DNA from 3 places in the Streptomyces sp. AHU1 genome. Region 2 is predicted to be linked to each of the others. Evidence: riboswitches for the same ligand, from Rfam matches in the RefSeq annotation. Region 2 holds a riboswitch; each other region holds the start of a gene.
What was found. Region 2 has a riboswitch for cobalamin ahead of ACICHK_RS35265 (CbtB-domain containing protein). Riboswitches for the same ligand answer to the same signal wherever they lie in the genome.
Positions count from the first base shown of each region.

Region 1: it holds a riboswitch for cobalamin, as region 2 does, so the genes downstream of both, ACICHK_RS37080 (CbtB-domain containing protein) here and ACICHK_RS35265 (CbtB-domain containing protein) in region 2, are expected to answer to the same signal.
Region 3: it holds a riboswitch for cobalamin, as region 2 does, so the genes downstream of both, ACICHK_RS10755 (cobalamin biosynthesis protein) here and ACICHK_RS35265 (CbtB-domain containing protein) in region 2, are expected to answer to the same signal.

Region 1 covers NZ_CP174283.1:8,394,577-8,399,224, reverse strand. The annotation lists gene scpA (methylmalonyl-CoA mutase) at 1-372, shown strand, start outside; gene meaB (methylmalonyl Co-A mutase-associated GTPase MeaB) at 369-1,352, shown strand; gene ACICHK_RS37085 (CbtA family protein) at 1,473-2,237, opposite strand; gene ACICHK_RS37080 (CbtB-domain containing protein) at 2,260-2,481, opposite strand; cobalamin riboswitch at 2,522-2,668, opposite strand; gene ACICHK_RS37075 (enoyl-CoA hydratase/isomerase family protein) at 2,725-3,807, opposite strand; gene ACICHK_RS37070 (LLM class flavin-dependent oxidoreductase) at 3,987-4,648, opposite strand, start outside.
Region 2 covers NZ_CP174283.1:7,973,988-7,978,635, reverse strand. The annotation lists gene ACICHK_RS35275 (DNA gyrase subunit B) at 1-977, shown strand, start outside; gene ACICHK_RS35270 (acyl-CoA dehydrogenase family protein) at 1,333-2,523, opposite strand; gene ACICHK_RS35265 (CbtB-domain containing protein) at 2,775-2,996, opposite strand; cobalamin riboswitch at 3,034-3,195, opposite strand; gene ACICHK_RS35260 (histidine phosphatase family protein) at 3,241-3,816, shown strand; gene ACICHK_RS35255 (ferredoxin) at 3,844-4,218, opposite strand; gene ACICHK_RS35250 (nuclear transport factor 2 family protein) at 4,270-4,648, opposite strand, start outside.
Region 3 covers NZ_CP174283.1:2,348,025-2,352,672, forward strand. The annotation lists gene ACICHK_RS10740 (class II aldolase/adducin family protein) at 1-592, opposite strand, end outside; gene ACICHK_RS10745 (anion permease) at 1,086-2,327, shown strand; gene ACICHK_RS10750 (hypothetical protein) at 2,348-2,566, shown strand; cobalamin riboswitch at 2,702-2,845, shown strand; gene ACICHK_RS10755 (cobalamin biosynthesis protein) at 2,951-3,922, shown strand; gene ACICHK_RS10760 (cobyric acid synthase) at 3,919-4,648, shown strand, end outside.

The DNA of each region.
Region 1 (4,648 bases), 420 kb from region 2:
GACGGCCACGACCGCGGCCAGAAGGTGATCGCGACCGCCTTCGCCGACCTCGGCTTCGACGTCGACGTGGGCCCGCTGTTCCAGACGCCGGGCGAGGTGGCCCGGCAGGCGGTCGAGGCGGACGTGCACATCGTGGGCGTCTCGTCGCTGGCCGCCGGACACCTCACCCTCGTACCGGCGCTGCGCGAGGAGCTGGCGGCGGAGGGGCGTGAGGACATCATGATCGTGGTCGGCGGGGTCATCCCGCCGCAGGACGTGCCGACGCTGCTGGAGATGGGCGCGGCGGCGGTCTTCCCGCCGGGGACGGTGATCCCGGACGCGGCGTACGACCTCGTCCAGCGGCTCTCTGCCGACCTCGGGCACGACCTGTGATCGAACTCGACACCTATGTCAAGGGTGTGCTCGACGGGAAGCGGGCGCTGGTCGCCCGCGCCATCACGCTCGTCGAGTCCACCCGGCCCCAGCACCGGGCGCTGGCGCAGGAGTTGCTGACCGAGCTGCTCCCGCACAGCGGGAAGGCCCGGCGGATCGGTGTCAGCGGGGTGCCGGGCGTGGGCAAGTCGACCTTCATCGACGCGTTCGGCACGATGCTGACCTCGCTCGGGCACCGGGTGGCGGTGCTCGCCGTCGACCCGTCCTCCAGCCGTACGGGCGGCTCCATCCTGGGTGACAAGACCCGGATGGAGCGGCTCGCCGTGGACCCGGCCGCGTTCATCCGCCCCTCCCCCACCGCCGGGACGCTCGGCGGGGTGGCGAAGGCGACCCGCGAGTCGATCGTGGTGATGGAGGCGGCCGGCTACGACGTGGTGCTGGTGGAAACGGTCGGTGTCGGTCAGTCGGAGACCGCGGTCGCGAACATGGTCGACTCCTTCCTGCTGCTCACGCTGGCGCGTACCGGGGACCAGTTGCAGGGCATCAAGAAGGGCGTCCTGGAGCTGGCGGACGTGATCGCGGTCAACAAGGCGGACGGTCCGCACGAGCGCGACGCGAAGTCGGCGGCGCGTGAACTGGCGGGCGCGCTGCGGCTGATGCACGGCAAGGACGCCGTCTGGACGCCGCCGGTGCTGAGTTGCAGCGCCCGCGAGTCGGCCGGTCTGGACACCCTCTGGGACCGTCTGGAACAGCACCGGACGCTGCTCGACTCGACCGGCGCCCTCGCCGAGAAGCGCCGTGACCAGCAGGTGGACTGGACCTGGAACATGGTCCGGGACGAACTGCTCGGCCGGCTGCACGCCGACCGGGCCGTACGGGCTCTCGCCCCCGAGCTCGAACGGCAGGTCCGCGAGGGCGACTTGACGGCGACGCTCGCGGCGGAGCGCATCCTGGAGGTGTTCGGCGGCGAGGGCCGCTGACCTGGACGGCGGTGGCGGGGCAGGTCGGAGCCCTGCCACCGCTCATATCCGCGGTGGACCGCGCGAACGCCACAGGCCCCCGGAGTGATCCGGGGGCCTGTGGCGTCGGTGCCGGAGGGTTCAGTTCGCGGCCGGGACCGACCGGCCCGAAGGTGCCCCGGCGGGCCGGGGGTTGAGCATGCGTTCGGCCAACTCGCCGAAGACCAGGCCGAATCCACCCCACAGGACGGTCTGGATGGCCAGTGCGGAGAGCCTGAACCGCCACAGCAGGGTGGCCGGGAAGCCTCCCGGGACCTCGTTGACCACGGGCAGGAACTGGTAGGCGAGTCCGATCACGACGGCGAAGGCGGCCACCGCGGTGACGGTGGCGTACCAGGTGCCGAGGGTCGGCGCGAGGCGCTTGCCGAGGATGACGGCGCCCACCGCGAGGAGCACGCTGAGGACCATCATCAGGAAGTACAGGGCGGTCCGCTTGCCGATGGTGTCGGCGTCGCCGACCGCCGGCGGGTTGGCCGGGTACTTCAGGAACGGCACGACGTACACGGCCAGCAGCGCGGTCCCGGACAGCAGGAGCGCGGTCGCGCGCGGTCCGAAGCGGCCCACGCGGCCCAGTGCGAAGCAGTAGGCGAGCGCGGCGATGCCGCCGAAGGAGACGCCGTAGACCAGGACGCCGGTGGCCAGGCCCGCGGTGGACTGCAGGCTCCGGGAGACGAGTTCGACCTCGTGCCCGTGCTCGTGGGTGTGGGCGTGGGCCTCCTCGAGGCCGATGGCGCTGTCGACGCTCGGTTCACCGAGGAAGTAGGCGACGACCAGGGCGAGTACACCGGCCGCGAGGCCGGCGAGCATGCCCCGCACGAGGAGATTTCTTACCGTTGCGGAGTTCATGGGTGTGCGCGGTCCCCTCGGGTCAGTGGCAGGGGAAGCCGAGCAGGTGGCGGGCGTCGTGCACCCACTCGTGGACGTCCTCGCCGGAGACGACGGAGGTGGCGCCCTGCTCGGCGCCGACGAAGTACAGCAGGACCAGCATCAGGATGCCGAAGAAGACCGCCCAGGGGGCGATCGCACCGATCGGCAGCTTGGCGGGGATGGCGGGGGTGGTGGCTGTCGGCTGGGCGACGGTCTGCGCCATGGCAGGACCTCCTCGGGAGTTCGCGTCCCATCTCGGTGGTGCACAGGATGCCGCCTACGGGTCTGACTCACGGGGCGCCCAGCGTGGCTGGGGCGTCTCGCTCACAGTGGCGCGACCGTGCCGGATTTCCGCCGGCTTCCGTCTTGACGTCATCGATATCGGACCGACCGTACCGCGTGCCGCGTACCTGGCCAAGACCGCGCCGACCGGGGTGATCTTCCTCTCGTCCCAGGTGACGGGTCCTCACGACGACCGGAAGGCCCCGTCGGACAGGCCGAGTTCACGCTCGCCGAGCGGGGCGAAGAAGCGCTCGACGTCGGCGTCGGTGACCTCGGCGAGCGTGGCCGGGGACCAGCGCGGCTCGCGGTCCTTGTCGATGATCTGGGCCCGGACGCCCTCCACCAGGTCGGGGGCGGACAGGGCCGCGCAGGACACGCGGTACTCCTGGTCCAGGACGCGCTCCAGCGAGCCGAGCCGCCGGGCGCGGCGCAGGGCGGCCAGCGTGACCTTCAGGGCGGTGGGCGAGTTGCCGAGGAGGATCTCCGCCGTCTCCTTGGCGGACGGGTCACCGGCCGCGAGCAGCCGCTGGACGATCTCCTCGACCGTGTCGGCCTCGTAGCAGGCGTCGATCCATCCGCGCCGCTCCGCGAGTTCCGCCGGGGGCGCGGGCCGCTCGTGCGCGGCCAGGGCCTCCGCCACGGGCCGGTCGGCGAGGTCGGACAGCAGTCGCGGGAGCGAGGCGGAGGGCACGTAGTGGTCGGCGAGGCCGCACAGCAGCGCGTCCCCGGCGCCGATCGAGGCGCCCGTCAGGGCGAGGTGGGTGCCGAGTTCGCCCGGGGCGAGGCCGAGCAGACGGGTGCCGCCGACGTCGGGGACGAAACCGATGCCGGTCTCGGGCATGGCGATCCGCGAGCGTTCGGTGACGATCCGGACGCTGCCGTGCGCGGAGACGCCGACGCCGCCGCCCATGACGATGCCGTCCATGACCGCCACGTACGGCTTGGGATAGCGGGCGATACGGGCGTTGAGGCGGTACTCGTCCCGCCAGAAGGCGGCGGACGCGGTGCCGTCCCCGTCGCGCGCGTCGTCGTGGACGACCCGGATGTCGCCGCCCGCGCACAGTCCGCGTTCCCCGGCGCCGGTGACGACGACGGTCTCGACGGCCGGGTCGTGTTCCCAGGCGGTGAGCGCCCCGTCGATCCGGCGCACCATCTCGTGGTTCAGGGCGTTGAGGGCCCTGGGCCGGTTGAGGGTGAGACGGGCGGCCCGTCCCTCGGTGCGCAGCAGGACGGGATCCCCGGCGCCCGATGTCCCGGTGCCGTTCATCCGGACACCTCCGCCGGCCGACGGGCCACGATGACGCGCATGATCTCGGTGGTTCCTTCCACGGTCCGGCCGGTTCGCCGGTCACGGCGATCTTCCCGCCACCGTACACACCGGTGGTGTCCGGGTTCCCGTCCTGGTCGGCGGTCCCCGGGCGAGGGACGTCCGGCAGAGGCGGTGGGTCACCGTGTGCGCCACTCCTCGGCCAGCAGCTCGTACGACCGCACCCGGTCCGCGTGTCCGTGGGTGATCGTGGTGACGAGCAGTTCGTCGGCTCCGGTGGCCTCCTGGAGCTGCGCCAACTGGTCGGCCACCCGCTGCGGGGAGCCGACGAACTGAGTGTCGAGGCGGTCCTGGACGAGCGTCCGGTCGGCGTCCGACCAGACGTGGGCGCGCGCCTCGTCCGGGGTGGGGAACTCGATGGCCCCCTCGGCCGTGCGGATGCTGCGGACCCAGAGGCCGTATCCCGTGGCGAGTTCGCGGGCCTTCTCGTCGTCCTCGGCGACGACGACGTCCGCGGACACGCTGACGTACGGCTTGTCGAGGACGTCGGAGGGCTGGAACGCGGCGCGGTAGCCCTCCACCGCCTCCAGCACGGTGGCCGGACTGACGTGGTAGTTCGCGGCGAACCGGAGCCCGCCCCGGCCGGCCGCTTCGGCGCTCTGTCCGCCGCTGCTGCCCAGGATCCACACCTCCAGGTCGGCACCCTCCCCGGGGACGACGTGCGCCTCGACGCCGTCCGGCGAGCGGTAGGTGCCCGCGAGCAGCGCGAGGATGTCGTCGATCTGCTCGCCGTAGTCCTGCGACTGTGCGCCGGGCTGCTGGAGGAGGGTGCGCTGCAGGG
Region 2 (4,648 bases):
TTGCTCTCACATCCGACAGCGGCGTGTGTGTCGCCGACGATGGGCGGGGCGTCCGCGTCGACGAAGCGGGGGACACGGGCATCTCCGGCCTCGAAGCCCTGCTGACCCGCGTGCAGACCGGGCCGGGGCCCGGCGACCGCCACGATGTGACGCTCGGCTTCTGCGGGGTGGGACCCTTCGTCGCCAATGCCCTGTCGAGCCGGATGACGGCCGAGGTGCGGCGCGGGGGAGCCCGCTGGGTTCAGGAGTACGCGCGCGGCGTGGCCGTCACCCCGCTCACCGAGGCGGGCACGTCGACCGGTAGTGGTACCACCATCACCTTCTGGCCCGACGCTGACATCTTCGGAACCGCGGAGTACTCGTTCGACGGGCTGGCCGAGCGTTTCCGGGAACTGGCTTTGCTGAACCGGGGCTTGGAGATCTCTCTGACCGACCGGCGCCGACCGGGCGAGGCGCGGTCGGCGCGGTTCCAGTACCCCGACGGCGCGCGGGACTTCGTGGCCGTCCTTGACGAGCAGAAGGAGGAACCCGTTCATTCGCACATCATCGGCTTCGAACGGGAGGAACCGCGGATGGCGGGGACGGTGGAGGTGGCCCTGCGTTGGCGTGCCTCCCATGACGAGCGGGTCCGGAGCTTCGCCAACAGCCGGCCCACTGACGGCGGCACACACGAGCGCGGCTTCCGCGACGGGGTGGCGGCCGCAGTCACCGCATACGCACGGGAGCGGCGGCTGCTGACTGCGACGGATCCCGACCTTGACGCCGATCGGATCAGCGACGGTCTGACAGCCGTCGTGTCGGTGAAGCTGGACCATCCCGAGTTCGAGGGCTCCACGCGCGGCCGGCTGGGTAACGCCGCCGTGCGCGCCTGCGTCGAACAGGCTGTCCAGGAACACCTCGGCAGGTGGCTGGGAGAACACCCGGAACAGGCCGCAGCCGTTATCGACCGGATCATCCAGGGCGCCCGCCGGGACTGACCAGGAACAGGCTGCCCTGCCGACCCCCGGGAATCGGGGCCGGCAGGGCAGCCTGCAGCACACGACGGTCGACTCTGGGCTCGAAACCGTCCAGTGGGTCCGAGGGGCCGAGGAACTGTTCGACCGATCGACCGCGGGTCAGGGCACCGGCAGCGAAGGACTCGACCAGGTAGCGCACCCAGGCAGCCCGGAGACCGAGGGAGACGTCGCGCTTCAGTGGGGCTGCAGGTGGACGACAGATCCGGTGCTGACCCGACAGTCAGCGTGCCGAGTCACACTCCCCTCCAGTCCGTGCCGACGGTTCGGTGCCGACTGTCCCGCTTTTGTGCCGACTGAAAAGCCTCGTCACACGGGCCTAGCGCCGCACCCGGGGCATCCCCAGTCCGATCCACGAGATGATCTCCCGCTGGATCTCGTTGTTGCCGCCGCCGAAGGTGAAGATCACGGCCGATCGGTAGCCGCGTTCGAGTTCGCCGTGCAGGACGGCGCCGGCGGAGCCCTCCTTGAGGACACCGGGGGCCGCCACGATCTCCATCAGCCAGGCGTACGCGTCCCGGCGCGCCTCGGAGCCGTACACCTTGACGGCGGAGGCGTCCTGCGGGGTGAGCGTGCCCTCCTGGACGGCGTTCACCATGCGCCAGTTGAGGAGTTTCATGGCGTCCAGCCTGGTGTGCGTGCGGGCGAGGAGGCGGCGCACCCAGGGGAGGTCGACGACGCGGCGGCCATCGGCGAGCTTGGTCTCCGTCGCCCAGCGCTGGACGTCGTGCAGGGCGCGGATGGCCATGGTGCCGTGCGCGGCGAGGGTGACGCGCTCGTGGTTGAGCTGGTTGGTGATCAGCCGCCAGCCCTTGTTCTCCTCGCCGACCCGGCGCGTGGCGGGGACCTTGATGTTCTCGTAGTAGCTGGCGGTGGTGTCGTGCGAGGCGAGCGTGTTGATGACGGTGCACGAATAGCCGGGGTCGGAGGTCGGCACGAGGAGCATGGTGATGCCCTTGTGCGGCGGGGCGTCCGGATCGGTGCGGACCGCGAGCCACACCCAGTCGGCCGTGTCACCGTTGGTCGTCCAGATCTTCTGGCCGTCGACCGTGTAGTGGCCGGTCTCCTCGTCGCCCTCCCGTACGGCCCTGGTCCGGAGCGCGGCGAGGTCGGTCCCGGCGCCCGGCTCGCTGTAGCCGATCGCGAAGTCGATCTCGCCGGAGAGGATCTTCGGCAGGAAGTACGCCTTCTGCTCCTCCGTACCGAACCGCATGATCGTCGGCCCCACGGTGTTGAGCGCCATCAGCGGCAGCGGCACCCCGGCCTGAGCCGCCTCGTCGAAGAAGATGAACTGCTCCATCGGGGTCAGGCCCCGCCCGCCGTATTCCTCTGGCCAGCCGACCCCGAGCCAGCCGTCCGCGCCGAGCCGCCTGATCGTCTCGCGGTAGAAGCGCTTCTGCGCCGCCGGGTCGCCGTGGCGCGCGTAGGCGTTGTCCGGCACCAACTCGGCGAAGTAGAGACGAAGTTCGGTCCGCAACCGCTGCTGCTCCGGCGTGTATTCGAGATGCACGGCGCCTCCTGCCTCCCGGGCCCGACCTGACGGCGCACACCGTAGAACGTGTTCCAGAAATTGGGAATGCCGATGACACGGGCGCCGCCTGGACGCGCGTCGGGGCCAAGGGGTGCGGGCGGGCCGCCGGCCGCGAGGGGCGTGCGCGCACACGCGAGGGGCGGTGTCCGGTCACCCGGGCACCGCCCCTCGTGCGGGCCGGGTTCCCCCGGCCGTCGCGGAATGCCGTCGCTCGTACGCCCCCGTGGCCGTCAGTGGCAGGGGAAGCCGAGCAGGTGTCGGGCGTCGTGGACCCATTCGTGGACGTTCTCGCCGGAGACCAGGGAGGTGGCGCCCTGTTCGGCACCGACGAAGTAGAGCAGGACCAGCATCAGGACACCGAAGAACGCCGCCCAGGGGACGATCGCGCCGATCGGCAGCTTGGCGGGAACGGCGGTGGGCGTGACGGTCGGCTGGACGACGGACTGCGCCATGGGGCAGAACCTCCTGGGGAACTCGCGTCCCATCTCGGTGGTGCACGGGACGACGGCCACGGGTCTGACTCACCCGCGTCCGTCACCCCTGGCCGGAGTGGCGTGCGCCGGGCTCACAGTGGCGCGACCGTGCCGGAATTCCACCGGGCTTCCGTCGAACCGTCGTCAATATCCACGCGACCGTACCGCGAAGCCTCACCCCGGCCAAGGGCGCACGCCCCCGGCGTACTGTGAGAATGACGGTATGACCACCCGGATGTTCTTGGTTTCAGCGGCGATCGGCGAGGCACTGCGCGAGGCCCGCTTCGACGACGGGAGTCCGCTGGACGCCTCGGGCCTGCGAGCCGCCCGGACGGCGGCCGAAGCGGGTGCCGTTCCGGCCGGCGGGCGGCTGTGGGTCTCCCCCACCGTGAGGTGCCGGCAGACCGCCGAGGCACTCGGGCTTCAAGACGGCCTCGAGACGGCGGAGTTGGCCCCTCTGGACGTGGGCCGCTGGCGCGGGGCGACGCTCGCCGAGGTGGGCGCGAAGGAGCCGGAGGCAGTGGCGCGGTGGCTCGCCGATCCGGTGTCGGCGCCGCACGACGGCGAGTCGGTGCGGGAGTTCTGCGACCGGGTGGCGGAACACCTCGACACGGCGGCCGAGTTCAGCGGACGGACCGTCGCCGTGGTGGAGCCCGAGGTCGTACGGGCCCTGGTGGTACGGGCGCTGGGGGCACCGGAGTCGGCGTTCTGGCGGGTGGACGTGCCGCCGCTCACCGTCACGGAGCTGAGCGGGCGCGCGGGGCGCTGGAACGTCCGCGCCGGACGCCCGCTCGTCTGACCGGCCCGCTCCGGGCGGCGCGCGACCTCATCGCAGCGTGGCGATGAAGTCCGAGCACGACCGGGCGCAGTCACGGCAGTTCTGCGCGGCGGCCTCCGCCCCGGGACATTCGTCGAACGCCTCGGCGCACTCCAGGCAGACGTCACGACACCACTCCAGCCGGGCGCGGAGCTCCCGGTCGCTCAGCCCCGGATGACGGGACAGCACCTGGCAGGTCGCCTCGCACACCTCCGCGCAGAGAATGCCCGAACGCCGCGCGGTCTCCTGCTTCTTCGGCCCGCCGGGATCCATGAGGCTCGCGCGCAGCGTGGAGGTCCTGGCGCATTCGGCACAGGCCCGGGCGCACTCGAAGCGGTCCTCCAGGTACCGGAACAGCTCCTGCTGTGAAGGCGTCGTCGTCACGAACAGGCGGGTAGCCGGAGGGAGTCGGTTCAAACGGCGCGAGGCCGGGCCTCAGGCGCCGGCCGCCTCCCGGGAGATCTGCTCGAACTGCGCCCCCATGGCCTCGGAGAGCGCCTGCGCCGCCGACAACGGGCGGACCATCACCATGAGTTCGTCGATGCGTCCGTCCTCGTCGAAGTGCAGGAAGTCGCAGCCGTTGATCTCCTTGTCGCCCACCTTGGCCGTGAAGACCAGCGCGTGGTCACGGCCGTCGGCCCCGGCGATCTCACGGACGTAGCGGAAGTCGCTGAAGACGCGCCAGACGCCGCGCAGGATGGCCGCGGTGATCGGCTTGCCCGGGTAGGGCTTGAAGGCGACGGGGCTGGTGAACACGACGTCGTCGGCCAGCAGCTCCTCGACCGCGTCGAGGTCTCCGGCCTCCACGGCCTTG
Region 3 (4,648 bases), 5.6 Mb from region 2:
CCGTACGGTCGTACGCCTGGTCCAGCGAGGCTCCGTGGGCGATGGTGCCGTGGTTCCGGAGGAGGCAGGCGGTGCGGCCGGCCAGCGCCCGGAGCGTGTTCTCGGCCAGCTCCGGCGTGCCGTAGGCCGCGTAGGGGGCGACGCGGACCGGGCCGCCCATGGCCGCCGCCATGTAGTGGACGAGCGGGAGTTCGGGGACCAGGAGCGAGACGGCCGTCGCGTGCGGCGCGTGGGTGTGGACGATCGCCCGCGCCTCGGTGGCGCGGTACACCGCGAGGTGCATCGGCAGTTCGCTGGTCGGGCTCAGCGAACCGAGCACCTGCCGGCCGTCGAGGCCGACGCCGGTGATGTCGTCGGGTGCCAGCCGGTCGTAGGGGACGCCCGTGGGCGTGACCAGGACGGTGTCGCCGACGCGGACCGAGACGTTGCCCGACGTGCCGACGACCAGCCCGTCGGCGACCGTGCGGCGGGCCGTCGCGACGAGCTCGTCCCAAGTCCGCCGGAGGGCGTCGCCCGTCTCCCGCTCGCCGGGCTCGCCCGCCGCCCCTGGGTGCTCGCGCCCGTCCCGTACGTCCCGGTGCCGCTCATTCATGACGCGATCCTGCCAGGAACTGCCGTCCAGGGCCCCGAACGGGCGCGTTCCGGGGCGAATACGGCCCATCAAAAGCCCATGGTTGTATGTGATTTACATCACATCACACCGATGAAACGTCCACGTAACCCCGATCGGACATTCACCGCGCTTCACACCCCGTGATCGGTCCATTACGACCCGATCCGCACCCGGACGTCACCCCTGAAGCGCACCTCCCGGCCCCCCGAACGGCGTGACGGGGGCTACAGCCTGGGCGTGACGGGGATCTCGCCGTTCAAACCTGCTCCGACCCGAACGGCCCACCGGGGTCCGGGAGCCCAAGCGGAGCACGGAATTCCGTATCCGTTCGAACCCGCCGGGCCCTCCCTCGACACAAGCGGAATGCCGGTCCACTGTTCGGGACACCATCAGGTCCGACCCAGTTCACCTTCCGTTCACCCAGGTTGCCTACGGTCCACCTGCCACTGACGTCCAACAGAAGCCTGGGTAAATGGAACACATCACGCTCCTCCTCGGAATCGTGATCGTCACCGCTCTCGTGTTCGATTTCACGAACGGTTTCCACGACACCGCCAACGCGATGGCCACCACCATCTCGACCGGCGCACTCAAGCCCAAGGTCGCGGTGGCCATGTCCGCCGCCCTCAACCTTGTCGGCGCCTTCCTCTCCGTCGAGGTCGCCAACACGATCTCCAAGGGCCTCGTCGACGAGACGGGCATCCGGCCAGAGGTGATCTTCGCCGCGCTCGTCGGCGCGATCCTCTGGAACCTGGTGACATGGCTCGTCGGACTCCCGTCCAGCTCCTCGCACGCCCTCATGGGCGGCCTGGTCGGCGCCACCATCGCCTCCGCCGGCACCGGCGCCGTGCACGGTGACGTCCTGGTCGGCAAGGTGCTCCTGCCCGCCGTCGCGGCCCCGATCGTCGCGGGCCTGGCGGCGATGGTCGCGACCCGCCTGTCGTACAAGCTCAGCGGTGACGCCGACACCAAGGCCACCAAGAAGGGCTACCGCGCCGGCCAGATAGCCTCCGCGGGCCTGGTCTCGCTGGCCCACGGCACCAACGACGCGCAGAAGACGATGGGCATCATCACCCTGGCCCTGGTCGCCGGTGGCGCCGTCGCTCCCGACTCCGACCCGCCGGTCTGGGTCATCCTCTCCGCCGGTCTCGCCATCGCGCTCGGCACCTACCTGGGCGGCTGGCGCATCATCCGCACGATGGGCAAGGGCCTGACGGACCTCCAGCCGCGTCAGGGCTTCGCCGCCCAGACCAGCGCGGCCACGGTCATCCTGGCCTCCTCGCACATCGGCTTCTCCCTCTCCACCACGCACTCGGTCTCCGGCTCCGTGATGGGCGCGGGCCTCGGCCGCAAGGGCGGTGTGGTCCGCTGGTCCACCGCGACCCGCATGGCCGTCGCCTGGGTGCTCACGCTGCCCGCCGCCGCCCTGGTCGGCGCGCTCGCCGAATGGGTGACCGGTTTCGGCACCTGGGGCACCGCGCTCGTGGCCGTCTTCCTGGTCGCGTCCAGCTTCGCGATCTGGCGCCGCTCGCGCCGCGAGGTGATCGACCACAACAACGTGAACGACACCGAGGAGCCCCCCGGTGTGGTGACGCAGGCCATCGCCGCCGTCACCCCGCCCCCGGCCGGCACCGTGGCCGAAGGCCTCACGGCCACCATCCCCGCTCCGGCCGAGTCCACGGTGACCCCGTCGGCGCCGTCGGCCGCGGCCTGAGACCCGAAGGAAGAAACAGCATGAGCATCGACTGGTCGGCCCTCGGATCCGTCTTCGGGGTCAGCCTCGGAGTGTCCGTGGCCCTCATCGCCCTCTTCACCCTCGGCGTCGCCGGCCTCTCCAAGAAGGAGACGTCCCAGGGCGGTTCCGCGGTCGCGGCGGCCACCGGCGCGTACGTCTGCTTCGCGGCCTGCGCCGCGGCGGTGGCGTACGGCATCTCTCTGATCATCACCAAGTAGCCCGTCAGGCGCGGCCCGGAACCGGGTCGCGCCGAGCGGACCGCGCGTGGGGCGCGGGACGGATCACCGTCCCGCGCCCCACGCGTATGTGGGCCTGCGCACACTGTCCCTCCGCAGGTCAAGAGCCAGTTGACGGCCGTTCACACCCCGTGGTGGACTGCCGGAGCCAAGTACGGCGGCATGAGAGGAAGCCGGTGCGAATCCGGCGCGGTCCCGCCACTGTCATCGGGGAAGGAACTCCCCGGGAGCCAGGAACTCTCACCGCCGGTCTCGTCGAACCAGGGCGTGGACACCCTGAGTGAGGACATATCGCCATGCGCGGCTGCCCGTTGCCCGTTCCGCTGAGTACGAAGGTTCCGCCGCACCCCACGGCCGGCTGACCCCGTGCGTGCCGATCGCGTCTTCGCGTACGGTGCCGCCGCCGGCCTCCTCGGCGACCTGCTGCTCGGCGATCCCCGCCGGGGGCATCCGGTCGCCGCGTTCGGGCGGGCCGCCGCTGCCGTGGAGCGGACCCTGTGGCGCGACCACCGCGGGTGGGGCGCCCTGCACACCGCCGTCTGCGTGGGCGGAGCCACCGGACTCGCCGCGCTCGCGAGCCGCAGCGTCCGCACCTCGCCCACCGCTTCGATCTCCCTGACCGCCGCCGCCACCTGGGCCGTCGTCGGAGGCACCTCCCTCGGCCGCGAGGCGCGGGCGGTCGGCGGCGCGCTCGCGGCCGGTGACCTCGGCGTGGCCCGGGAGCGGCTGCCGCACCTGTGCGGACGCGACCCGCAGGCGCTGGACGCCGACGGCGTCGCGCGCGCCGTCGTGGAGTCCGTCGCCGAGAACACCTCCGACGCCGTCGTGGGCGCCCTGGTCTGGGGCGCCGTCGCCGGCGTGCCCGGGCTCGTCGCCTTCCGCGCCGTGAACACCCTCGACGCCATGGTCGGACACAAGTCCCCCCGCCACCGGCGCTACGGCTGGGCCTCGGCCCGGCTCGACGACCTCGCGGGCTGGCCGGGCGCCCGGCTGACCGCCGTCCTCGCCGCCGCGGCCGGACCCGACCCGCGCGGCGCCCTGCGCGCCTGGCGCGCGGACGCCCACCGGCACCCGAGCCCCAACGCCGGGCCCGTGGAGGCCTCGTTCGCGGGCGCGCTCGGCGTGCGGCTCGGCGGCACCCTCTCGTACGGCGGACGGGTCGAGCACCGGCCCGTGCTGGGCGGCACGGGCCGCGCCGTCCAGGTCCACGACATCGAACGGGCCGTACGGCTCTCCCGGCGCGTCGGCTGGCTCGCGCTCGGGGTGAGCGCCGTCGCCCGGGTCCTGCTCAGCCGAACCGGACGGGTTTTGTCCACCAGGAAGGGACGCACCGCATGAGCGGCGGGCTGCTGATCGCCGGGACCACCTCCGACGCCGGGAAGAGCGTCGTGACCGCCGGGATCTGCCGGTGGCTGGTACGCCAGGGCGTCAAGGTCGCGCCCTTCAAGGCGCAGAACATGTCCCTGAACTCGTTCGTGACCCGCGAGGGCGCCGAGATCGGGCGGGCACAGGCCATGCAGGCGCAGGCCGCCCGCGTGGAGCCGACCGCGCTGATGAATCCCGTGCTGCTCAAGCCGGGCGGCGACCGCACCAGCCAGGTCGTCCTGATGGGCAGGCCGGTGGGCGAGATGAGCGCGCGCGGGTTCTTCGGAACGGCCGGACCCTCGGATCAGCCGGCGCCGGGCGGCGCGTCTGCCGGGGACAGACTGCGCGGGGGGCGCCAGGAGGCACTCCTCGCGACCGTCCTCGACTGTCTGGCGCAGTTGCGGGGCACGTATGACGCGGTGATCTGTGAAGGAGCCGGCAGCCCGGCCGAGATCAACCTGCGGCGCACCGACATCGTGAACATGGGGGTGGCGCGGAACGCGGGGCTCCCCGTGCTCGTCGTCGGCGACATCGACCGGGGCGGGGTGTTCGCCTCGTTCTTCGGGACGGTCGCGCTGCTGTCCCCCGAGGACCAGGCACTCGTCGCCGGGTTCCTCGTCAACAAGTTCCGCGGTGACGTCAGCCTGCTGGAGCCGGGCCTCGACATGCTGCACGGCCTCACCGGGCGGCGCACGTACG